DNA from 2 places in the Paenarthrobacter ilicis genome. Region 2 is predicted to be linked to the other one. Evidence: predicted binding sites of a transcription regulator. Region 2 holds the regulator's gene; the other holds the start of a gene.
What was found. Region 2 encodes Rex, which represses fermentation and respiration genes when NADH is low (regulators of the CRP and FNR family bind a similar motif). Its sites were predicted from a motif close to CTTGTGAANNNNTTCACAAG; they were not measured.
Positions count from the first base shown of each region.

Region 1: the regulator Rex is predicted to act here: its motif matches at 1,862-1,881, upstream of JOE60_RS03190 (queuosine precursor transporter).

Region 1 covers NZ_JAFBCD010000001.1:668,236-680,385, forward strand. The annotation lists gene JOE60_RS03180 (TIGR01777 family oxidoreductase) at 290-1,189, opposite strand; gene JOE60_RS03185 (TetR/AcrR family transcriptional regulator) at 1,186-1,848, opposite strand; gene JOE60_RS03190 (queuosine precursor transporter) at 2,126-2,836, shown strand; gene tgt (tRNA guanosine(34) transglycosylase Tgt) at 2,833-4,125, opposite strand; gene JOE60_RS03200 (SRPBCC family protein) at 4,214-4,924, opposite strand; gene JOE60_RS03205 (DUF6707 family protein) at 4,985-5,974, opposite strand; gene JOE60_RS03210 (NUDIX hydrolase family protein) at 6,048-6,587, opposite strand; gene JOE60_RS03215 (hypothetical protein) at 6,817-7,833, shown strand; gene JOE60_RS03220 (hypothetical protein) at 7,830-8,591, opposite strand; gene JOE60_RS03225 (YdeI/OmpD-associated family protein) at 8,660-9,268, shown strand; gene JOE60_RS03230 (ATP-binding cassette domain-containing protein) at 9,310-10,476, opposite strand; gene JOE60_RS03235 (ABC transporter permease) at 10,473-12,074, opposite strand; gene JOE60_RS03240 (iron ABC transporter substrate-binding protein) at 12,078-12,150, opposite strand, start outside.
Region 2 covers NZ_JAFBCD010000001.1:3,127,403-3,139,552, reverse strand. The annotation lists gene JOE60_RS14335 (family 78 glycoside hydrolase catalytic domain) at 1-1,771, opposite strand, end outside; gene JOE60_RS14330 (DUF6807 family protein) at 1,768-3,810, opposite strand; gene JOE60_RS14325 (acetylxylan esterase) at 3,975-4,982, shown strand; gene JOE60_RS14320 (3-deoxy-7-phosphoheptulonate synthase) at 5,204-6,340, shown strand; gene JOE60_RS14315 (helix-turn-helix domain-containing protein) at 6,526-6,738, shown strand; gene JOE60_RS14310 (30S ribosomal protein bS22) at 6,904-7,002, shown strand; gene JOE60_RS14305 (DUF559 domain-containing protein) at 7,140-8,105, opposite strand; gene JOE60_RS14300 (HAD family hydrolase) at 8,347-9,165, opposite strand; gene JOE60_RS14295 (glutaredoxin family protein) at 9,355-9,609, shown strand; gene JOE60_RS14290 (redox-sensing transcriptional repressor Rex) at 9,686-10,393, shown strand; gene JOE60_RS14285 (hypothetical protein) at 10,460-11,206, opposite strand; gene JOE60_RS14280 (hypothetical protein) at 11,471-12,150, opposite strand, start outside.

The DNA of each region.
Region 1 (12,150 bases), 2.5 Mb from region 2:
GTGTGAGAGGTCGGCGGAAGGAGGCGCTGGTTGTTGGTCCGGGCCAGACCTAAAGGCCACGCCACGGCTAAGCCAACTGCGGCTATGGGGATAAGCCCGATGATCATGGAGGCGAGCGTAATGGACAGTATGTAGCTGGCATGACGTGGGTTTGTGCCCAAGGACGGGATCATCCAGAAAAGGAAGAATGCAACATCGGCAACGAGGACGCCAACTAGAAGTCCTTTCCAGCCCAAAACAACGCAATCCCTGTAATCGTATGGCCAGAACGTCCACGTAGTACTCGAACTCATCGCTTTGCCTTGGCCAGATGGTTGAGCGCGCCGGCCAGCGATGGGTGCTGAAACGCGAACCCGGCGTCGAGCAGTTTCCTGGGCTCCACCCACCGGCTTTTGAGCACCAGCTCGGTCTGGGTCCGGATCAGGACCGCGCCAGCCTCGAGCAGCCAAGCGGGCGTAGGGATGCCGAAAGGGACTCTCATGCTCTGACGGACCATGGCCATCAGCTCGCGGTTGTCCACAGGATAGGGCGTCGCGGCATTGACGGGTCCGCTCAACTCAGGGCTGGCGTGGATAAAAAGCACGGTTCGGAACAAGTCCTCCACATGGATCCAACTGAACTTCTGCGTACCCGGGCCCATGTGCCCACCCAGGCCAAGCCTTACCAGATTGCGCAGGGGTCCCATCACACCACCCGCACCCAGGACGATCGCAATCCGCAGCGGCAATTTGCGGGTGCCAGGCGCATCAGCAGCCGCCAACTCGTCCTCCCAGGCCCGGGCTACGTCTACGGAGAATCCGCTGCCCAACTCGCCCGAAAGCTCGGACTGTGGGCGGTCCTCAGCATGCCGGTAGATGGTTCCCGTGCTGGAATTGATCCACGTCCTGGGCGGTTCGGCGCACGCGGCCAGGGCGCGCCCCAACGTCCGCGTCGTCAGAACCCGGGAGTCCAGAATTTCCCGCCGATGCCGCTCGTCGTAGCGGCAGTTCACGGACCGTCCGGCGAGGTTCACCAGTAGTTCGGCGCCGTTCAGCGCTTTGGTGACGGCGCCGTCGTCGTTCCATTGAGCGTCCGCCCCAGCGTCCCGCCCGACGGTACGCACCTGCCACCCCTCTTCAAGAAACCGCCGCTTGAAGTAGCTGCCGATGAATCCCGTAGCACCGGCGATCACCACTGTCCGGGGCATTATGCGTCCTCCTTGACGGCGCGGACCAGCCCCAGGACGTCGTCGAATACCTTACTGACGCCGGGGATCCTTGCGAGCGACAAACCGCGCGCCAGGAGTGGCGCGGCGCCATCGATCAGCCTGCGCGTTCGGCGTTGCGCGCTGGAGGTGTCGTAGACCCAAAACATCGTGACACCCATGTATGCGAGCCACAGCAATTCGGGCAGATCGGCGCGCAGCTTTTTCGCGACGGCGGGGGAGGAGCCGTCGACGGCGGATCGAAAGATCGCGAGCGAGGCCTCGCGGGCGGCGGTGGACGCCTCGCCGAACGGGTTGACGGGCGACGACGGCCTGATCGCCGTCGCAATGAAATCGGAACCGAACTGGTGGTACGGCGCCATGACGTCGACGCCGGTGTGCAGCACGGCTTTAAGCCGCCCGCCCAGATCCTGGACGCCCTCCAGTGCTTTGGCCGCGACCACCGCATGCTGGACCTGGACCTGGACATACAGCTCGTGGACCAGCTCGTCCTTGGACGCGAAGTAGTAGTAGGCGTTGCCCACCGAGACACCTGCTTCCTGGGCGATGGCACGCATGGTGGTTTGCTCAAAGCCGATCTCGCGGAACATCTTCAGTGCGACGTCTACGATCTGACGACGGGTCTGCTCGCTCTTGGCTGCCATGGAACATCCTTTGCTTTTGAACACGTTCAAGAAAGAGTCTTGCACATTTCTGAACGCGTTCAAAACCTCGGGGGTGGGGGTGGGATGTGAGAGAGGGATGGGGGGATGGGGGTGGGATGTGAGAGAGGGATGGGGGAAAGGGGGTGGGATGTGAGAGAGGGGCGCGGGGTGGGAGAATGGAACCGGTGCCGGGCCCGTGCCCCACCACCCCAGTGCTAATACAGCGGGGCGACTCACGCAAAAGCGCCTGCGCAAACCACTAAGAAATGGATGACCCATGCCCTCGCCCTCCGGCTCCAGCACGCTGAGCAAGCCTGCACCCCGCTTCGCCTCGATTGGCTCCCCGTACTTCGGCATCATGCTGGCCGTCATGGCCGTGGTGCTGATCCTGTCCAATATCGGCGCTTCCAAGGGTGTGGTGCTGGGCCCCATCATCACTGACGGCGGGTTCTTCCTGTTCCCCCTCGCCTACATTCTGGGCGATGTGATGAGCGAGGTGTACGGCTTCAAAGTTGCCCGCAAGGCGATCATCACGTCGTTCGCATTGAGCGTGTTCGCATCCCTTTGCTACTGGATCATCATCGCTCTGCCCGGCTTCAATGATGACTACGGAACGTCCAAGCAGGCAGCAATCGAAGGCGCCTTGGGCCCCGTTCCGCAGATTGTGCTGGCCTCGCTGTTGGCCTTCCTTGTGGGCCAGACCATCAACTCGTGGATCCTGGTGAAGATGAAGCAACGCACGGGTGAGAAGTCCCTGTGGGCGCGCCTGGTGAGCTCGTCCGTTGTGGGCGAATTCGTGGACACCCTGATCTTCTGCAGCATCGCGGCGTCAGTGATTGGCGTGACGGATGCCGGCTCGTTCGTCAACTACGTTCTGGTCGGTTTCCTCTACAAGACCGCCGTGGAGATCCTGTTCGTCCCCATCACTGTGCTTGTGGTGGGCTGGATCAAGAAGCGCGAGCCCAGCTACGGGGTAGCCGCAGCCTAGGAGTAGTACCGGCCCAGCGTCTCCGCCTTGAACTCGAAGAAGTCCCCGGCTTCGATGGCCAGGCGCGCGTCGTCCACCATCTTCACCACGAAGCGCTCGTTGTGGATGGAGATCAGCGTTGCCGAGAGCATTTCCTTGGCCTTGAACAGGTGGTGGATGTACGCGCGCGAGTAATTTACGCACGTGTAGCAGTCACAGCCATCCTGCAGAGGTCCGAAATCGGTCTTGTAGCGCGCCCCGGACAGGTTGAATCGCCCAAAGGGTGTGTAGAACGCGGAGTTCCTGGCTACACGGGTGGGGGAGACGCAGTCAAAAGTGTCCGCACCGTTCTCGATCGCCGTGAAGATATCGTCCGGTTCGGAGATGCCCAACAGGTGCCGGGGCTTGTTCTCCGGCAGTTCCTCGTTGCACCAGCGCACAATGGTGCCCAGGTTTTCCTTCTCCAGCGCCCCGCCGATCCCGTACCCGTCAAAGGGCATGGCGCCGAGGTCCTGGCAGGCCTTGCGGCGAAGGTCCTCGTACTGGGCGCCCTGAATCACGCCGAACAACGCCTGGTACGGCTTGCCCACGCGGGACGCAGTCAGGGACGCGTGCTCCTCAATGCAACGGAGCGCCCACAGCCGGGTCCGCTCCAGCGACTCTTCCTGGTAGCCCCGCGAGTTCTGCAGCGTGGTGAGCTCATCAAAGGCGAACATGATGTCCGCACCGATCTGGTGCTGGACCTGCATGGAGATCTCGGGCGAGAACCGGTGCTTGTCGCCATTCAGATGCGACTTGAACCAGACACCGTCGTCATCGATGTGCGCCAACCGTTCCTTGCCCGGAGCCACAGCGTCATCCGGCCCGGAACTGTCCACATTCTTCATGTCGATCACTTTTTTGAACCCGGAGCCCAAGCTCATCACCTGGAAACCACCGGAGTCAGTGAAGGTGGGCCCCTGCCAGTTCATGAAAGCACCCAGCCCGCCCGCGGCGTCCAGGATGTCCGGCCCGGGCTGCAGGTACAGGTGGTAGGCGTTGGCCAGCACGGCCTGCGCGCCAAGATCCGCAATGGACTCGGGCAGCACGGCTTTGACCGTGGCTTTGGTTCCGACGGCGATGAATGCGGGCGTCTGGATGGTTCCGTGCGGCGTGGTAATGGTTCCGGTCCGGCCCAGGAACGCGCCTCCGTTGGCATCCACTTGCGCGTCCGACGGCGAACACGTGCCGGTCAGGCGTTTGCCCACCTCGAACGAGAAGGCGGATTGCCTGTCCGCCAGCCCTGGTGGAGCAGGCACGGGCGAGGGCACATAGGAAGAAGGGGCAGACGCGGGGGAAACAGAAGCTGGCACGCTACCAAGTGTGCCAGCTTTCCAGGATTGTCCGGGTGGCGGAAGCTCAGGAGGAGTAGTTGGATTCCTTCCAGCTGTCCCACGAGGACCTGATGTCCGCAAGGGTGTGGGCCCCCAGATCGTAGGTGGAGGCAATCACCATGGACCCGCCGTCGGGCCTCTTGTCCGGAATCGGGAGTTGCTCCGCCACGATCAGCAGGCCGTCGCCGTGGTCGGCGTAGCTGTGGACGGTGAGGCCAACCTGGTGCCTGCTTTTGAACCAGACTTTTCCCGAGATCTTCTCTCCCGTGGACAGTGTGAGCGAATACTCCTCTCCAACGGGCGGCAATTCTCCCAGCCCCAGCTTCTCGATGGCAGGTCCATCTTTGCCGGGAAGGGACAGGAAGTGCGTCCTGCGATGCCCGTGCGGGTGGCGCTCCAGTGCGAATCGCAGCTGGTGGAGGAACGTGAGCCACCCCTGGGTGATGTCCTCGTCCCATTCAGCCCACTCGGAATCGTGGTCAAGGGCTGCCCGGGTGATCCGAACTTCGGTGCCGCCTGACACGGGGTGCAGTTCAAAGACGTCACCACCGTTGACGGTCAGGCTGGTGTGATCGGGGCCCTCCACCACGTCCGTGGTGAAGTAGATCTGTTTGATTTCGTCGGCGAGGTCATCGGCTTCCCAGCCGTGCCATTGGGCAACCAGCGACGGTTCACGCAGCATATTCCAAACCTGCTGCGCGTCGGCATTCACTACAACGCTCAGATTGTTCGTCATGGCCCCGAATCTACCGCCGTTCGTGCCCGCGCAACAGGCCTGCGCGGGCACTGGCGAGCGTCAGGCGCGCACCGACTCCAACTCGTTGCCAATCCTGCGGGCAAGCTCGTCTTCGTCGATGGTTTTGGAGCCACCATGGGCGCGCAGGAACATCAGCGCTTCGAGTCGCAGGAAACGCCAATCCCGCTCGGCCTCGTGGTTGCCGTTGTCGATCGCGCGGAAGATTTCCTTGTCGTACAGGTTGGGCTCGTTGAGTGAGCGCTGGCGCACCCGGGCGTTGATCCGTGCCTTGAACGGGTCTTCTTCTTGGGACTCGGGCGCGCGGAGCAGTTTCTCGTACACGGCCGCGCGTCCGGTCTGGCCGGCTTCCCGGCAAATGAAGCTTGACAGCGCCAGAGCCCGCTCGATCGACGCCCAACGGTCCAGGTTCCCATCGAAGGGCAGCACATTCAGCAGGTCCGCGACCGCCAAGGCATGGTCCGGGTCGCGGAGCACGATGCACAGGTTAAACGCAAGGTCGCTCAGGTCCCGCAAGCAACTGCCGGACTTGGTGTTGATCCCCTTGGCGAGCCTGTCGGCCAGGATCTGCACGCCGTTCTTGCCCTTGTGGTTGGCCGCCGCAGCGTTCACCACGGCTTCCGGCGTGCCGTCCGGCTCGGGGATCAGCGCGAGCTCTTCGGCACTGGGTCCGGTATGCGCCGGAGGGGTCTGAGGACGCGGAGGTACGACGACGGCGGGTCCGGCGGGTGCCTCGGCATCGCCTTCCGCGGAGGTGCTGGGGTCAGCGTCGCTTGTGTTGGTGCTGCCGGGGTCAGCGCTGTTGGGAGCGACGTCGCCCACGGGAACGCTGGACCCAACCGCGATCCGCACCGTGCCGCCGTCGGCCATGGTCGCCAGCAGCAAAGCGGGGACACCAAAATCGTCGTCCTCAACGGCAATCCCACGGATTTCCACCGCCGGTCCGTCCCCGGGCGGGAACACGAAATCCCCGGGCCGCAGGTCCCCAGCCTGCTTTTCTCTGTACTGCTGTGTGGCTGGGCTGTGAGTCATCGGAAATCCTTTGGTTCTCGTGGGGTCCGCCGTCCAGTCTACAAAGATCGGCTGATGCAGAAGCCGGGACCCGCTAGAGAACCACCCCTGAAAAAGCCAAGGCCTGGCGCACCAGGTTGCCGCGTCCGCCTTCGAATTCCTGCTGGACGTTCTCGCCCAGGACTTCCTGGGGAGTCATCCACGTCAATTCCAAAGCGTCTTGGCGGGGCTCGCATTCTCCGGTCACGGGAATGACGTACACCAGGGAGACGGCGTGCTGCCGATCGTCGGTGAAGCCTGTCTGTGACGGCGCCGGGAAGTACTCGGCCACGGTGAAGGGCACTGGGCTGATGGGCAGCTGCGGGAAAGCCAGGGGACCCAGATCCTTTTCCATGTGCCGCAGGAGCGCCGCCCGGATGGTCTCGCGGTAGAGGACGCGTCCTGAGACGAGGTAACGCACCATGTTGCCGTCGGCGTCGCCCTGAAGGAGTGTGCCCACTTCATTGACGTAACCCAGCGGGTCCAGCCTGACCGGAACTGCCTCCACGTAAACCATGGGGAGACGGGCGCGGGCCTCGAAGAGATCTTCGTCGGAAAGCCAGCCGGGATACGGGTCAGGTGTACGTACGCTCATGGTTAAGTTCTACCGCATCCCCGCCGGAAGTTCCGTGGAGGCCCTGCCGGGTTCAGGGTACTTACGCTCTTGGCGGTATTCCCGGCGAAGGGTTTGACTCCGTTGTGGACCGGAGGCAGGCGAGCCGAAAAGTTTCTTTCCAGATGCTGTAACCACGCCCCCGCTCCCGGAAACAAGACGTATGAGCGGGACACCACCGCTCGGAACTCCATGGGGGAAGGACCCGACAATGAAATACCGCCAATCCGGACAAGCCAGGAACGCTGCACTGGTATCGCTGACCTTGGCACTGATGCTGTCAGCGTGCACTCCTCCCGCTCCGGATGCCGGGGCTCCTGCTGCGGCCGCTCCGCCCTCTGTGGTTGTTGACGAAGCTGTGGTTGTTGACGAAGCTGCGGTTGGTGAAGGAGCCGGACTGCCGATGGCAACGCCATCCGAAACGCCCCCAGCTCCGGCAGCACCCGAGGTACCCGTTCAGCCGGTCCTGGAAATTCAGGAAAACCCCGTTCAGGAAAACCCCGTTCAGGAATACCCCGTCCAGGAGAAACCCGCACCGCCCGCCATCCCGGTCGCGGATGTTCCGGCGGTTCCGACGCCGGCGAGCCCTGCCCCGACCAGCCCTGCACCTGTAACCCCCACCATCCCGCCGTCTGAGGCCGTTGCTCCCATCCCGCCGTCGCAGCCTTCCACACCGCACGTGTCACCGAACTACCCGGAGATCGGCACCTACACCTTCCCGGATGGGCACATCTCCTTCGACGTTCCGTCGGGTTGGGCCATACAAGCTGAAGTCCCTGCGGTGATGCCCGGGGACGATTATCCGTACGACGACCACTACGCCATTGTCCACATCTTCGATGACAACGGGCACAACGTGGCAGACATCCAAAGCGGTGTGGCAGGTGGAGTGGTGGGCGGTCCGGTGAGCCGTACCATCGTCGATTCGCAGAAACTCACGTCTTTTGACAGCGCCCGTGGCGCGTCCTGGTTCGCCGTGTTCCGCGACGACTACCCCTTCACCCCGGCGGAAACCCGTTACTTTGTGGGCGTTGTTCCGGAGACGCTGATGACCGAAGGGCCGGACAGTACCTCCGCCGCAAGCTTCCTCATCATGGGCAACGGAGGCGCAACAGCCTCTGCAAACATCAACCCGTTCATGACCCAGGAGGAAGCGGAAACCTGGATGAAGTCAGCGCAGTTCGCCAAGCTCAAGGCCATGCTCACCAGCCTGCATTACGCGGACTAGCCTTCGACGACGGGTTTTTCGACCACAGGCCTTTCGACCACAGGCCTTTCGGCCACAAGCCTTTCGACGACGATCGACGCCGGCGCCGCGCCTCCCGCGGCGTCGGGGTTTGCCACGTACAGCAGGCCCTCGCTGATCCGGGCCTCCACCCCCGCCCCGGTCACGTTGTCCAGCAGGGGTTCCAGGCCGCCGTCGTACTCAAATGCCAGGGCGCCGCTGGTGCCTTCCGCTCCGTGGATGATCCGCAGGACGCCGCCGTTCTTTGTGGTGAAAGTGGCTGACTCGTCGTCCTCGGTCCGCGGCCGGGCGCCGATACCGCGGAGCACAGCGGCAGACAGCTCCACGTGCGGGCTGATCCATGTGGCGACGACGGTCAAGGCGCCACCGGCCCCGGACACCGCAGCTGTGGCCCACGTACCATCCGCAGCCCGCGTGGCAGGGAAGGCGAAGAACTCGAAGCCGTCGTCGGCCGAGATGCGGGCGGTGGTGGCATCGGGGGTCTCGTGGATGTCTGCCCGCGTGCCGGCTTCCACCGTGCGCCGGACGAACTCGTCCACATCACCTACCTCAACACTGAAGAGCGTGGAGCCGTCCAAGGGATGGCCGTGTTCCACATGGGCCAGCGCCAGGCGCCCTGAGCCGGCGTCGAATTCCTGCCATTCACCGTGGTCAACGGTCTTCACCAGGCCCAGTGCCCGCAGGATGGTGCCCCAATCGTCCGGGCGGGAGGTGTAGTGGATGGGGCGGGCTCGCAACATGGGGTCTCCTGGTGGGTATTCGGATCCTTCTCCAAGCCTAAGCCGGGGTCAAAGCCTATGCTGGGGCCATGCCCATCGAATTGGAAGAGCTGCTGGTCAGCGACGGCACCGCATGGCGGTCTTGGTTGGAAGCGCACGCCGCGGACAGTCCCGGTGTGTGGCTGATCCTGCACAAAAAAGGCGGCAACGTCACTGAGCTGGACTACGATGCCGCGTTGGACGAAGCTCTCTGCTTCGGGTGGATCGATGGCCAGGCCAGGAGCCGTGACGGGCAGAGCTACTTCCAACGCATGACCCCGCGCGGCAAAAAGAGCATCTGGTCCTTGCGGAACGTGGGACACATTGCGCGCTTGGAAGAAGAAGGCAAAATGACCGACGCCGGGCGTGCGGCCGTGGAGGCGGCAAAGGCTGATGGGAGGTGGGAAGCGGCCTACGCCGGTCCGGCGGATTCTGTGGTGCCGGACGATCTTGCCGCGGCCATCGCAGCGGTCCCTGAGGCGCAGGCGATGTTCGATGTGCTGACGTCCCAGAACCGGTTTGCGCTGATCCACCGAACCAACGGGGTCAAACGGGCCGAGACCCGGGAACGGAAAATCGCAGGTTTCGTGGAAATGCTGGCCCGCCACGAGGCACCGTATCCACAGCGGAAAAAGCCCCCCGCCACGCCGGCGAGCTGAATTGGGCCGGCCCGGAAACCAGAGGGGCCCGAAAACAGACGTCAGTCCGTTGCGGGGAACGCCACGCCTTCTCCCACAACGCGCAGGCACAGCTCGGTTCCCGGCTTGGTGATGGACGCGTTCCAGTGCCGGATGGTGATGATCTCGCCACCGCCGGGGTAGCGGTGGCTGTTGCCGGTGCCCAGGCCGTCCGCCGCTGTGTAGTCGCCCAGTTTGATGCGGACCGTGGTCTCCGGTCCGAAGTAGTCGGTGTCCACCACCACGCCGCGGATGGGTCCATCGGGGGCGATGCGGATCTGCTCGGGGCGCAGCATCAGTTGCACCCTGCCTTGGGTTGGGGGACGCCGGACAGGGATCCCGCCGAGTGAGCAGGTTGCCAGTGAGCCTTCCATCCAGGCCTCCAAAATCACGGCGTCACCCAGGAACTCGGCGGTGGCCCTGTCCGCGGGACGGGTGTAGACCACAAAGGGGTTGCCGATCTGGGCCAGTTTGCCGCCGCGCATGATCGCCACCTGGTCCGCGAAGGACAACGCCTCGGCCTGGTCATGGGTCACCAGGATGGTGGTCACGCCGGCAGCGTTGAGTACGTTGGCCACTGCCCGGCGGGTAGCTACGCGGAGTCCTGCATCCAAGGCGGAGAACGGCTCGTCCAGGAGCATGAGTTCCGGCTCGCGTGCCAAGGCCCGGGCCAGTGCCACGCGTTGTTGCTGGCCGCCGGACAATTGGTGGGGACGGCGCTTCGCCATGGACGCGTCCAGGGACACCATTTCCAGCAGTTCCTGGACCCTTGCCCGCACCGCTGCCCGGCCGCCGTCGAGCCTTGCCGCATCCAGGCCGAAGGCCACATTCTGCCCCACCGTCAGGTGCGGAAAAAGCGCGCCATCCTGGGCCACATAGCCAACCTGGCGTTTGTGGGCGGGCACCCACGCGTCGCCGCCGGCCACCGGCTCACCGCCCAGCTTGATGGAACCCGCGTCCGGGTGTTCAAAGCCCGCAATCAGTCGAAGCAGCGTGGTTTTTCCTGAGCCGGAAGGACCCACAATGGCGGTGGTGCCACCCTTGGCCACCGTCAGATTCACACCTTTCAGGACCGGTTGCGGGCCGAAGTTCTTGGTGACCCCGGAAATGTCCAGGTGCGCATTGGTGGTGGACGCCACCGAGGCAGCCACGCGGGGAGCTGGAAGCCTGGAGGGGGATTGTTCGGTCACTGTCCGGCTACTTTCTTGGACTGTTGGAAAAGCAGGTAGGTCATGGGTGCCGACAAGAGGATCATCAGCAGGGCGTACGGGGCTGCGCCGGTGTAGTCGATCTCGCTGCTTTTGCTCCAGAATTCGGTGGCCAGGGTGCGGGTGCCGTTCGGCGAGAGGAGCAGCGTGGCGGTCAACTCGTTCACGATGGCCAGGAACACCAGGGCAGCACCGCCGGCTGCGGCCGGAGCCGTGAGCCTCAAGGTCACTCGGAAGAAGGAGGCCAAGGGCGTTTTGCCCAGTGAACGCGCAGCTTCATCGAGTTCCTTGGGTGCCTGGGCCAAGCCGGAACGGATGTTGACCAGGGCCCGCGGAAGGAACAACAAAATGTAGGCGGCAATCAGGACGCCGGCCGTTTGGTACACGCCCGGCACAAGCCGGATGCTGACCGTGACGAACGCCAGGCCCACCACGATCCCTGGCAAGGAACTGGTGACGTAATTGGAGAGTTCAAGCATCTTGCTGAACCAGCTGGGATGCCGCACCGCCAAGTAAGCCATGGGGAAGGCCACCACCGTTGTCACCAGTGCTCCCACTGCGCCATACATGAGGGTCTGCAGGAGCGCGGGCATGAATTCCTCGGCCGCCCACACCTCGGAACCACCGGCCAGCAGCCACTTCAGGACAAACCACAAGGGAAGCCCGAAGGCCAGAACGGTGAGAGCAAGGAGTGCTGCCTGCGCCGGAAGCTGGTAGCCGCCCAGCGGCAGTCGGGTAGCGCGGGCCTGCGCGCCGGAACCGATCCGCGCATAGCGGGCTGTTCCCCGACTCTTCACTTCCGCCACCAGGAGGAGCAGGCACAGCAGCACCAGGACACTGGCCAGCATGTTGCCTGCCGTGCCATTAAAGGTGGATTGGAACTGGACCATGATGGCGGTGGTGAAGGTGTCGAAACGGATCATGGCGAACGCCCCGTATTCGGCCAACAGGTGCAACGCGACCAGCAGGCCGCCACCTGTCATGGCGATGCGCAGCTGAGGCACCACCACCCGGAAAAACACCGCCCAGGAGCCCAGCCCCAGGGACGCGGCCGACTGTTCGATGGCCGGGTCCAGGCGCCCCAGGGTGGCGGCTGCCGGGATGTAGACCAACGGGAAATAGGACAGAGTGGCGATCAGGACGCCGGACCAGAGCCCTTCCAGCGAAGGAACTGCCGAGACCCAGGAGTAGCTGTTGACGAACGCCGGTATGGCCAGGGGAGCGGCCAAGGCCACTGCCCACCACCGGTGCCCGCGCAGCGTGGTGCGCTCCACCAGCCACGCTCCTCCGACACCCAGAACCAGGCACAGCGGGACCGTGATGACGGTCAGGAGGACGGTGTTGAGCAGAAGCTCGCCCACGCGGGGCCGCACAATCAGTTCGACGGCGGTATCCCACCCGGTCGCGGCCGTCATGTAGGCCACGTATCCCAGGGGAACAAGGGAGAACAGCGCAATCAGGATCGCCAAAAGGGAAACCGTGGAAACGCCGAAAGGCGGGCGAGGGCGCTTGCCCTTGCCCGCCGTCGTCGTGCTTCCTTGCGAACGCGAAGCGTCGGAAGCCGTCAGATCAGTGGTCACGTATTACAGGAGTCCTGCCTTGGTCATCAGCTCGGTGACCTTGGCGGAGTTGAGCTTGGCCGGGTCCACGGTGGGA
Region 2 (12,150 bases):
CCACGCCAGGGATTTCGAGGTAGCGGAAGCCCAGGTGCACGGCTGCCTCGTAGCGTTGGGGGCCTTCTATTTGGGTGTAGGGGAAGGACATGTCCGTGTTCTGGCTGGGTGTCTTTCCGGTGTCCACGCGACCGTCGGCACGGAGGTTGTAGCCTGCGCGAATCATCACGGTCCGTCCATGCTCGCCACGGAGAAACTCCACCACCGGCCGGCCGGGAGTCACGGCGCCGAAGTCCGCCACAGGAGTTCCGTCATCCGCGGTGAAAATCCCGACGGCGGCTGCGTAGTTGCATGCGACGCTTGCACCGTTGGGCCGCAGGAGTGGGAAGTCGGGGACAGGGTGGGTCCCCAGGGAGATTGCCGGGTGCCATTGCTGTGGTTCCGGCAAGGCTGTCGCATCGAAATGCTCGATGGGATCGCCCTCATCGTTCCGGTATCCGCCCTGCCGGTAGGGACCTTCGGCCACCAGCCACCCAGGTCCGGATCCGAACACGTCCCGGGTGCCGTCGTCGTACTCCACGCTCAGCTGGGCCAGCAGGCCCGGGCGTCCGGCCGCGCGGCCCTGGCCGGGTCCATACCAATGGGCGACGGCGGTCAAGGTGGCGGTGTCGCTGCTCTGCAGGGCTTCAGTGACATCGGCGGCGTTGTAGAACTGCTCTCCCGGATAGCCGAAGTTGGTGGTTTCCAAGCACGGGCTGCCGTTGATGGTGAACGCGGCATGGTGGCTTGCAGCGGCGTAAAGGCGGGCTCTGGCCACAGTGCCTTTGAGTGTGATGGTTGCTTGGGCGAGGGTCCACTCATCGGGCTGCCGAAGGCGAGTGGTGGTGATCCAGCCCGTGAGCGCGGCGGGATTGGTGAAGTCTGTGTCGAGGACAGTGGTCCCACCGCGCTGGACCCGGGCCCACAAATACTCGGCTTGGCTGCGTGGTCCTTGATGGAACGCGATGCCGCTGCGGCCGGTGCCGGGGACCCTGGTGTCCAGGACCATGTCACCGTCAACGCTGACCGTGATGCGTTCGCCGTCGTCCGCGATGGCCAGATCCCGCCAACCGTCTTCCGGAAGTGCCCCGGCACGGGAAACGCCGGTGGCCCCGAACTCCGGCGTTTCAGCCAACGCCTCGGTGGGCGGGGCCGACATTGCGCCGATCTCCCACTCAGGGGCGGGGCGCAGGAGCGCTGACCGGTTCGGTTTGATCTCCAGGAGCAACCCGGAACCAGGCCCGTCGCTGCGAAGGAGTATCCCGGCGGCCCCCAGGCGAAGGCGGAACCGTGCGGTGACGAGTGTGCTGCCTCCGGCTGTGACAGGCCACGGAAGGAAGGGGGAACTGCCCACACGCAGGAAGCCGTCCACCACTTCCAACGGCGCGCGTCCGCCGGGTTCCCGATGAATCCACTCTGCGGTCCAGCCGTTCGCTTCCGGAAGGCCGGTGCTGAAGCGGGCCGGTTGGCTGGGATCACCTGTTGTTCCGGTCGCATCCGTGAGCTGCACAGTCCACTGGTAGTCGTTGTCCGGGGCCAGGTCCGGGCCTGTGTAGGGGCGGTGGTGCTGCTGGTGCGTGACAACGGTGCCCGAGTCCCATATGTCCCCGCCGGTGTGGTCCTGCACCCTGAGGCGATATGCGGTTTGAACCATTTGCCCCGCGCTCGCGGAGGGTCCAGCATCCAGCAACCAGCCAAAAGCCGGTGCGGCCGGAGCCGTCAGGCACCGCACGGCACCATCCACGGTGAGGTCTGTGGCCGTGAGTGGGGTTGCCGCCGGGCCCCTGCTCATCGGCCTGAAACCAGGCCTTCGATGTCGCTGTGCGTCAGGGTTCCGTCGCTGATCCACACCGTGGTGCTCCGGGTGAGGGATTCGCCTTCCGCCAGTTCCACCGCCGTGTCGCATGCCAGGGCGGAACCCACGGCTGGGTAGTCGCTGCACCGCACAAACCATGGGTCCGCAGACTCGCTGGGTGCGCCGAACACCAGAGTGGCAGGGCCGCCGTCGAACTCTCCCGTCCACGCGAGCCACGGCGACACGGAACCATGCACGGACGGCTCACCCTCGGCTGTGGAAGAGAAGACGCGAGGGGACGCGTTGACGGGGAGGCGCCAGAAGAAACCGCCATAGCCGCTGCCGGCGGCACCATGCGAACCGGGGCTGCCCAGTGCAACATCCACGACGGCGGTGAGCCGGGTCTGGATGTCGAGTCGCCAGGTGCGTCCGTCCAGTAGGGTACGGCTAAAGGAGCGCTTTTCCTTCAGGACCAGTCCGCCATCAGCCGCGAGCCAACGGAGATGGAGCGTGGTGAGGTCTCCTTCGCGGAAGAAATCCGAGGTCTCGATCCGGCCGTGGTCCTTCAGATCCACGTACTTACCCGCTGCCCGGCGGTAGCTGCGGCCGCCCCAGAAGTTGCTGCCGTTGACGTCCTGCAGCGCGAATCCGGCGCCGAGGTGCCAAACGTGGTCCGAGGGCAAGTGATCCGTGACCACAACTCCGGCCGGGGTGGTCACCGGGTGCAAGTATGGCCTGGGGGAGAGGTCCGGCTCAAGGTTGCTTCCACTCCGGAGGACCGCGGTGGCCCTGCTCTTGGCGAAGGCAGCTTCGGGGGAGAAGAGAGCCTCGGCACTTCCGGTGCCGGGCCGCGCCCAGGGAAGTCCCAACTCGGAGAACGTGGCGTGGGCGCGGGTGGCACGTTCCAGGATGTCCTCGATGGCGGGGATCACCGCATGCGCCTGGTCACCGGTTCCCACCCAGTTCACGCAGTCCTCCGGAATCAGCGCAGGTGCCTCTGCTGTCCTGATGGCTTCCAGGACGCACATGAACGCGCCGGCGTCGTGGAGCGGGCTCAGCAATGGCGTGCCTTCGGACAGGTGCTGGAGGAGGTTCTCGGTGAGGTCGTCGCGACCGAAAAGGTGGGTGGTTTCGCCGGCTTCGGTGCGGACGGTGACACGGTCCTCGGTGTAGTGGAAGACTGCCGCGCCTTCAGTGCCGTGAAGCGTCACATAGGGTTCCACTGATTCGGTGGCGCAGAGGGTGAGCGCGCAGGTGATGGGCAAGCCGTTGGTGGTGCGCAGGCGGATCACCGAGGTGTCGTCGGCTTCGATGTCGTTGGCGCGATAGAGGTCGGTTTCCACTGTTGCCAGGTCCCCGACGGCCCGTGCTCCGGCGATGCGGAGCGCCGTGGCGATCGCATGGGCCAGTGGGTTGGTGGCGACGCCGTCCACCACATCCACGCCGTCGAGGCTGCGCTTGCCTGCCCAGCGGGATCGCTTGTAATACGCCCGGTCCCGAACCCAGCGGCCCGTAGCTGAGATCCCTTTCAAGGTGCCGATGCCCGGCAGCTCTTCGGAAGCCTGACCACCGGCCAGCTTTTCCAATGAAGCCAGCGCATGGGAGCCGAGGCTCTGGAACCCGATCTGGACACTGCGGCCACCCTTGGCTGCCGCTTCCTGGAGGCGAACGAAGTCGCTCATGGAGGCCACGGGGGGCTTCTCCAGGTAGAGATCCGCTCTGGACGCGAGCACGGACAGGGCCAGCGGGGCGTGGGTCTGAATGGGAGTAGCCACAATGATGACGTCCGGGTGGTGGTCACCGGCCAGAAGCTCATCAAGGTTTCCGTGGACAGCCGTGGTTTCCGGTAGATCTCCGGGGGCAGGCGGATTCGGATCGGCCACCGCAACAAGGTCCACCCTGCCTATGGCAGTGAGCCGATCGAGGTTGCGGAGGTGGTGCGTGCCGAAGCCGTGGACTCCCACCAAAGCGATCTTGGCCGGCGCAGTGGTTGGTGCTTCTGCCTGTGCTTTTGACTCGGCGGAGGTGGTTTCCATGGATCTCCTGGGCTGCGCGGGTTTGGGTAGCTTAGGGCAGGCAAACGCTTTCCCTCATGTGCTGCTGCCCAGTCTAGACCTTGGGCATCCGTGAATGTAACGATTCAAAGGAAATGTGTTTCATCCCCTCGGAAAGTGGTCCCGGTACGACGTAGGATGTCTCCATGCCTCTCTTCGACCTGCCCCTTGAGCAGCTCCGGACCTACACATCCAGCACGTCTGCACCAGCGGACCTCGGCGCCTTTTGGGACCGGACCATCGCGGAGGCACGCGAGCTACCGCTCAATGCGGTGTTTGAGCCCGTGGACAACTACCTCAGCGTGATCGACACCTTCGATGTCACCTTCTCCGGCTTCGGGGGAGACCGCATTAAAGGGTGGTTGCATCTACCCTCCGGCGTTGAGGCGGGGACCAGGCTTCCCGTGGTGGTGGAGTACATCGGCTACTCCGGCGGGCGGGGCCTGGTCAACCAGAACACCCGTTGGGCCCAGGCAGGTTACGCGCACTTCATCATGGACACCCGCGGCCAAGGCTACGGCGGCGTCTCCGGCGACACCCCCGATCCCCATCCCTCCGCGGGTGAGGTGAACTACGCAGGCCTCATGACCCGTGGATCCGGGCACCAGGACGATTACTACTTCCGGCGGGTCTACGTTGACGCCTTCCGCGCGGTGGAAGCGGCGCAGAGCCATGCCGCCGTCGACCCCTCCCAGGTGATCCTCACCGGCGTGAGCCAGGGTGGCGGTATTACTGTTGCCGCCGCCGGCTTGGTGGCCGGACGTCTGGACGGCATAGTTGCCGCCATGCCGGACGTTCCCTTCCTGCAGGACTTCCCCAGGGCAATCGACATCACACCGCGGGGCCCGTACCCGGAAATTGCGTCGTTCCTGGGCCGTCACCGGGACAAGTATGAACCAATGCTGGCAGTCCTGAACTACTTCGACGGCGTCCACCTGGGGCGGGCTGCCTCCGTTCCGGCGCTGTTCTCCGCCGCTCAAATGGACGATATCTGCCCGCCGTCCACAGTGTTTGCGAGCTACAACAACTACGGTCTTGATGCCGGGGCGCCGGAGAAGGACATGGAGGTGTACCGCTTCAACAACCACGAAGGCGGACAGGAGCACCACTGGATCAGGCAATTGCAGTTCCTGCGCAAGCTGCTGTCCTCATAGTGGACACAATTTGGCGGGTGTGACCGTACGTGATTATGGTGTGGCTATGACAAACCGTTGGTATGCGTATTTTTCGTTGGCTCTGGAGGGGCCCGCGTCTAACTGACACGCATCCAACTTTCCTTCAGAGCCAACAGGGCAGAGATCATTCTCTGCCCTTCGCCATATCCGGCGGGTTCTGACAAGGGGCCCGCTCCGCATCCCGGACAGGACCCAAGAAAATGACCAGCATCTCCGCAGAACCCGCACCGCTCCAGCAGGACGGCTCAAACCAGCCCGCCACCTCCAACCTGCGGGTGGCCCGCTTCGAGCCGCTTCCGGCGCCCCAGGACCTCATCGCAGAGTTGCCGTTGGACGCCCGCTCAGCTGCCGTCGTCGACCGTGGCCGTGACCAGGTCCGCGCCATCATGGACGGCGTGGACGATCGCCTGTTGGTGATTGTGGGCCCGTGTTCCATCCACGACCCCAAGGCCGGGCTCGAATACGCCCGCCGGCTGGTCAGCCAGGCCGAAAAGCACAAGGAAGACCTGCTGATAGTGATGCGGACCTACTTCGAGAAGCCCCGCACCACCGTCGGCTGGAAGGGCCTCATCAACGATCCCCACCTGGACGGCAGCCACGACATCGCCGCAGGCCTGCGCGCCGCCCGCGGCTTCCTCAAGCAGGTCACCGCCCTGGGCCTGCCCACCGCCACCGAATTCCTGGAGCCCATCAGCCCGCAGTACATGGCGGACCTCGTCTCCTGGGGTGCCATCGGCGCGCGGACCACCGAAAGCCAGATCCACCGCCAGCTGGCCTCCGGGCTGTCCATGCCCATCGGTTTCAAGAACGGCACCGACGGCGACCTCCAAGTGGCCATCGATGCGTGCGGCGCTTCTGCCGCCGAGCAGGCTTTCCTGGGAATCGACGACGACGGCCGCGCGGCTTTGGTGGCGACGTCCGGCAACCCGGACACCCACGTGATCCTCCGCGGTGGACGCAAGGGTCCCAACTACTCTACCGACGACGTCGCAGCGGCCTCGGCCAAGCTCGCAGCCAAGGGGCTGAACCCGCGTCTGATTGTGGACGCCAGCCACGCCAACAGCGGCAAGAGCCACCACCGCCAGGCAGAGGTTGCATTGGAAATCGGCGCGCAGTTGGAGACGGGTGCTGCCTCGCCCGTTGCCGGTGTGATGCTGGAGAGCTTCCTTGTGGGCGGGGCGCAGAACCTGGATACCGCCAAGCAGTTGGCCGGTCAGCAGGAGCTTGTGTACGGCCAGAGCGTTACTGACGCCTGCATGGAGTGGGATGTGACGGCGTCCGTCCTGGAGCAGCTCGCCGCCTCGGCCCGCAAGCGCAGGGTCGCAGCCGGCGCGTAGCGGCTTGGGTCTCGGGTGCTTGGCCCGAGACCCGGTTGCGAAGCGGGCTACCAGTTGCTGGCGGCTCTTTCACATTGGCCCCATCAGCCTCTAGAGTATCTAGCACATGGTTGTTTGATGGCTCAGCATCGGCACACCGTTCCACTGGGGGTGTCCTACTGTCTGAGAGCAAAGGAATATGGGAAATGTCTGCGGAGACTAACTTCTCGAATGCGCGTTTCATGACGGTGGCTGAAGTCGCCGAGGTCCTGCGCGTTTCCAAAATGACCGTGTACCGCCTGGTTCACTCCGGAGAAATGCCTGCCGTCAGGTTTGGCCGCTCCTTCCGTGTCCCCGAAGAAGCTGTTGCACAGTACCTTAAAGGCGCCGTGGTGGATGGGCAGTCCGAGACCGCCTGAGACGTCGCAGTGACCGTTGAGCGGGTAGTGGTCACAGGGTGCCTCTTTGAAGCGGTACTCTGTTAAGGAACGTTTTACGTCAATGTAAGAATCTGTCAGTTGTACTTGTCTGCTTCCGCGGATCTGTTCCAACAGACAGGAACTTCTAGTTTGTAAGGAACTTTCGTGGGTTCAGTTATTAAGAAGCGCCGCAAGCGTATGGCCAAGAAGAAGCACCGCAAGCTGCTTCGCAAGACCCGCCACCAGCGTCGCAATAAGAAGTAGAGATACTTCATCAAGCGTGAATGCCCGTCGCCTTTCGAGGTGGCGGGCATTTTTGCACCCCCCGTCCCTCTCTCACGTCCCGCCGGGTTTTTCCCGTTGCTCTCTCACTTCCCGCCGGGTTTTTCCCCGTTGCTCTCTCACTTCCCGCCTGACCTGAAGCCCGCCGCAACTGCTGGATCGGTCCAGGCACGGCGAAGAGTCCATTTGATTTTCTGCGCCGCGCGGTCGAATCCGTCAGCCAGATCCTCCTTCCCGAACACCAGGACTGTCCAGCCCGCCGCTTCGAAGGCTTTGTCGCGGCGCCGGTCCCGGGCCCGCTGCTGGTCCTCAAGGTGATGTCCGCCGTCGTACTGGATGGCGACCCTATACTCGCGATAGCCGAGATCCGACGACGGCGAGAAGGGGTCGTTCTCGCGAAGCTTCACCTGAAGTTGGGGTTCAGGCAGATTGAAGTCCAGCATCGCCAACCGCAGCAAGGTTTCCGGCGCTGAGTCGGCGCCAATACGCATGAGGTCCAGGGCTTCCCGTGCGCGGACCACTCCCTGCCTGCGTTTGTGTCGGTCAACCAAGGACCTCAGACCTTTCGGCGTTTGGAAGGGTTCGCGCCTGCCCTCCAGATCCGGCCGCGGAATGCGGATGAGTTGATCTGCCATGCAGGTCAGATGATTCAGGGGCAGAACACTTGCCAAGTCCAGCCACGTGCGCGATCTGGTGCTGATACGCATCCCGTGAACCACTTCAACTTCCCCGTCGTGCACCAGAACAGTGTGCCCAACGATGCCCTTGCGCCGGACCGATGGGAGCTTTCGCGGCTTGCTCAAGTGAAGTTCGTCGGAGTCGGAGAACCATGGCGGAAGCACCAGCCCGTGGAGCCGCGCTGCCGTAATGTGCGAAATCCAGGCTCCCGGGGTTGCCGATGACAAAGACCTTGCCGCTTCGGCGAGATCAAAATCCCAAGATTCGGTTCGGTAGACGCCACGACTGACAGATGCCACGGCATTGCTCCGCCACAGCTGAGGTGGCCTGATGCCAGCAGCCATGGCCTCGGCCAGGGTGAACGGGGCGGAGGGAATAGCCGGCGCGGCGGAGGAGGTCTTCTGCATACCGGCATTGTTACTTGAATCGCCTTTGAGGCGCAGAAGTTATCCACAGGTAGTTCCCGAAGCGGCATTCGGCGAGGAATATTCGACGGCGGCGCTAGGGATGTGAGAGAGGAGCCGCAGGGTGGGGTGGGGATGTGAGAGAGGAGCCGCAGGGTGGGGTGGGGATGTGAGCGAGGAGCCGCCGGGAGGGGTGGGGATGTGAGAGAGGAGCCGCAGGGTGTGGTGGGGATGTGAGAGAGGGCTAGAGCCGCGGTCCGCGGAATCTGGAGAAGCCGCGCCACAGGCCGTAGACGGCGCCGCCAACCGTGGCTGCCTTCAGACCGAGAGTCGCGGCACGCCGGCCGGACCGGAAGTCGTATACGGGCCAGTTGTTGTCGCGGGCATGCTTGCGCAGCTTGGCGTCGGGGTTGATGACCACGGGGTGCCCCACCAGTGTGAGCAAGGGAATGTCGTTGGCTGAGTCGCTGTACGCCCAGCAATGTTCAAGGTCCAAGCCCTCGCGATCGGCGATGAGCTGGACAGCGATTGCCTTGGCCGGCCCATGCAAAATATCGCCCACGAGTTTTCCGGTGTACATGCCGTCGTGAACTTCGCCCACCGTGCCCAGCGCGCCGGTCAAACCCAGACGGGTGGAGATCACGGTGGCCACCTCAATGGGAGTGGCGGTGACCAGCCACACTTTGCGTCCCACTCTGAGGTGCTGTTCGGCGAGGGCTTTGGTTCCGGGCCAGATCCTGGACTCGATCATCTCGTCGTAGACTTCTTCGCCCAAGGCCTTGATGTCGGCCACGGTGATCCCTGCGGCGAGCGTCAGCGCGGAATCGCGCACGGAGTGAACATCCTCCATGTTTTCGCCACGCATGACGAACTTGAACTGCTTCCAGGCGAAGCCGGCCGCCTGCGACAAGGTGAAGGCTTTGCGTTCGTACATTTTCCGGGCCACGTGGAAGAGGCTGGCACCTTTCATCAAGGTGTTGTCGACGTCGAAGAATGCAGCTTCGCCGGTGTGCTTCTGCGCTTGGGCAGTTGCGGCAACAGCGGCGTTCTTCTCGTCGGGCATGCCTCGAGTCTAGTCAATGACAGGCGGGCCGCGTGTTGGGCGCTGATGTGCGCCGCGCCCGACGGGATGTGAGAGAGGGATGGTGGATGGGGGGTGGGGATGTGAGAGAGGGATGGTGGATGGGGGTGGGGATGTGAGAGAGGGACCGGCGGGTGGGGTGGGGATGTGAGAGAGGGATAACGTGGGGGCATGGCAATTCCCGACGTCGTCCTCCTCACCAAAGCTGACTGCCACCTCTGCAAAGAGGCGCGTGCCGCCGTCGAGCGTGTTTCATCGGGCCTGGGTGTGCCGTGGCGCGAGCAGCAGATTGACGAGGACCCGGAACTGCGTGAGCGGTACGCAGAGGAGATCCCCGTGGTGCTGGTGAACGGCATCCAGCGGGATTTCTGGAAGATCGATGAGCAGCGGCTGGCCCGCACCTTGAAGAAGGCCATGGAGGGCTGAGGGTGCGGTTACCCGTAAGTAATCGCTTTGGTTGAGTCTGCCAGGGGGTCATAGAGTGGAACAACAAAGCGACGCAATGGAGAAGACCGTGACTGCGCTTGAACCGTCCCCGGATACCAACACCGAGGACAGCGAACCTGCCGCCAAGCAGATACCGCCCGCGGCTGTAGCCCGGATGACCCTCTATTTGCGCGCGCTCAACTCCCTCTTGGCAGAAGGCGTGGAACGGGTTTCTTCAGAAGCCCTGGCGGAAGCGTCCGGCGTGAGCTCTTCCACCCTACGCAAGGATCTTTCCTACGTTGGTTCGTACGGAACCCGCGGTGTGGGCTACGAGGTCCAGAACCTGAGCCGTCACATCGCGGCCGCGCTGGGTCTGACCCACGATTGGAAAGTGGCCATTGTGGGCGCCGGTAACCTCGGCAAAGCTCTGGCCCGCTATGGCGGTTTTGAGTCCCGGGGTTTCGACGTCGTGGCTATTTTTGATGCTGATCCCATGGTGATCGGCAACGAGGTTGGTTGGCTGAGGGTCAGCGATTCGGCCGAACTGGAACGTGTCCTGGAACGCACGCACACCAACATGGTGGTGTTGGCCCTGCCCGCTACGGTGGCGCAATCCGTGGCTGACCGGGTGATCGCTGCCGGGATCCGCAGCATCCTCAGCTTCGCGCCGGTCCTGTTGCAGGTCCCTCCGCACGTTAACCTCCGCAAGGTGGACATGGCCACCGAGCTCCAGATTCTGGCGTACCACGCACAACGGGCGCAGGCTCCGGGCCAGGCCGTCTAGCCTGATCCGGACCTGCGCCCGTTGTGGTTGGCCGCTGTGCGGCCCGGCCCGAAAGCCAGGTGGTTTCTAGCGGCTGTAAGGGTTGGCGAACGGCTGCGGCTTCCGGAAGTACGGGGCCGACGCCGGCAGGTACAGCATCACAATGGCTGCAACTCCCAGCAGGATGACGATCAGCTGCAGGATGCCGTAGCCGGAACCGAACTGGAAGACGCTGGTGAGGCCCAGTACGGAGATGGCAGCAAACACGGTGCCGAGGATGCGTGCCCAGTTCTTGCCCTTGCGGACCGGGAAAGCAACCAGGGCGTAGAGGCCCAGGGAAACGACTGCACCAATCACGGCACTCACACCGATCACGCCGCGCATGCCCTCCATGCTGCCCTCAGGGAAGTCCGTTCCCTGCTGGGCGGCCTGCTGGTTCATGGCGTTGATGAAGGCGTCGGCACCGGTGGTGGCCAGCAGCAGCGAGCTGATGGCGGACAGAATGCCGGCAGCAACAATCATCCAGAAGGCGTAGTTGACCATGGGCGGCATGGCAACAGGAGCTGCCGGCTGGCCGGGCCAGTTGGAGCCCTGCCCGTACTGCGGTGCTGCCGGTGCCTGGCCGTACGGCGAAGCCTGCTGGCCGAACTGCGGCGCGCCGGGTGCGCTCTGCTGTCCGTACTGGGGCGCTGCCGGGGGAGTGGACTGCTGTCCGTACTGGGGCGCTGCCGGGGGAGTGGACTGCTGTCCGTACTGCGGTGCAGCCGGCGGGGTGGACTGCTCCGGCTGGTTAGAGTCGCCCGGGTTCGACGGCGGGTAGGGAGGGTTGCTCATGGCATTCCTTTGCTTGTTCGACTGCTGGTACGGCCGCCGGGATCAGCAAAATGACCCTGCCCCCAGCGTGGTTCTGCTAACACCGTACCCTTACGCCCCGGCGCCTGAGCACAGTACACGCAGGTTTTCGGCGTGCTGGCGCCAAAAATCATCACGGAGGAGTACGCCTGCATGATGAAGGCCGCGGGGATTCCGGGGAATCCATCCGCGGCCTTCAGCCAGTGGGCCTGCCGTGATGCTCGACGACGGCTGCCGGCTTTGGTTTTAGACCTGGCCCTTGACTGCCTTGAACCAGAGCTGGGAGTTGGGCAGCCACATCAGCACTACGGCTACGGCGCTGACCAGGAAACCGAACCAGTTGCTGCCCAGGCCGGTGCTGGATCCGCCGGCGCTTGCTGCGCTGAAGATGGTGAGGAGCAGCGACGCAGCGGCAACGATTGTCAACGCCAGGCGCGCCCATTCCTTGCCTTCCTTCATCTTCATGGCCAGGATCACCTGCGCCGCCGCCAACGCGAGGGTCAGCAGCAGGATGATCAGCAGGATCGCAGCTATTCCGGGAGCGAAAGCGAAGAGGGCAACAATGGCAAAGAACCCAATGACTCCGAACAGGAGTCCCAGGAGGCCTGAGATGACCCAGATGAAGTAGGACACCTTCAACTCGGTGGGCAGGCCCTGGGTTTTGAACATCCCCGAGAATCCACCTTGCGGCATGACGTCGTTGAAGTTGCGTGGACCATCGGTGGGCATTTCGAAGTGGAAGCCGGGTTGCCCGGGCGCAGGTTGTCCCTGCCCGGGGCCTGGGTTGGGCGGAACAGCACCGGGCTGGGAATACTGGCCGGGTTGCGACGGCGGTTGGTAACCCTGGGGTGGCTGGTAGCCCTGCGGAGGCTGGTAACCCGCAGGAGGAACATTGCCGGGCTGCGGAGGCTGGGAGCCGGGCTGCG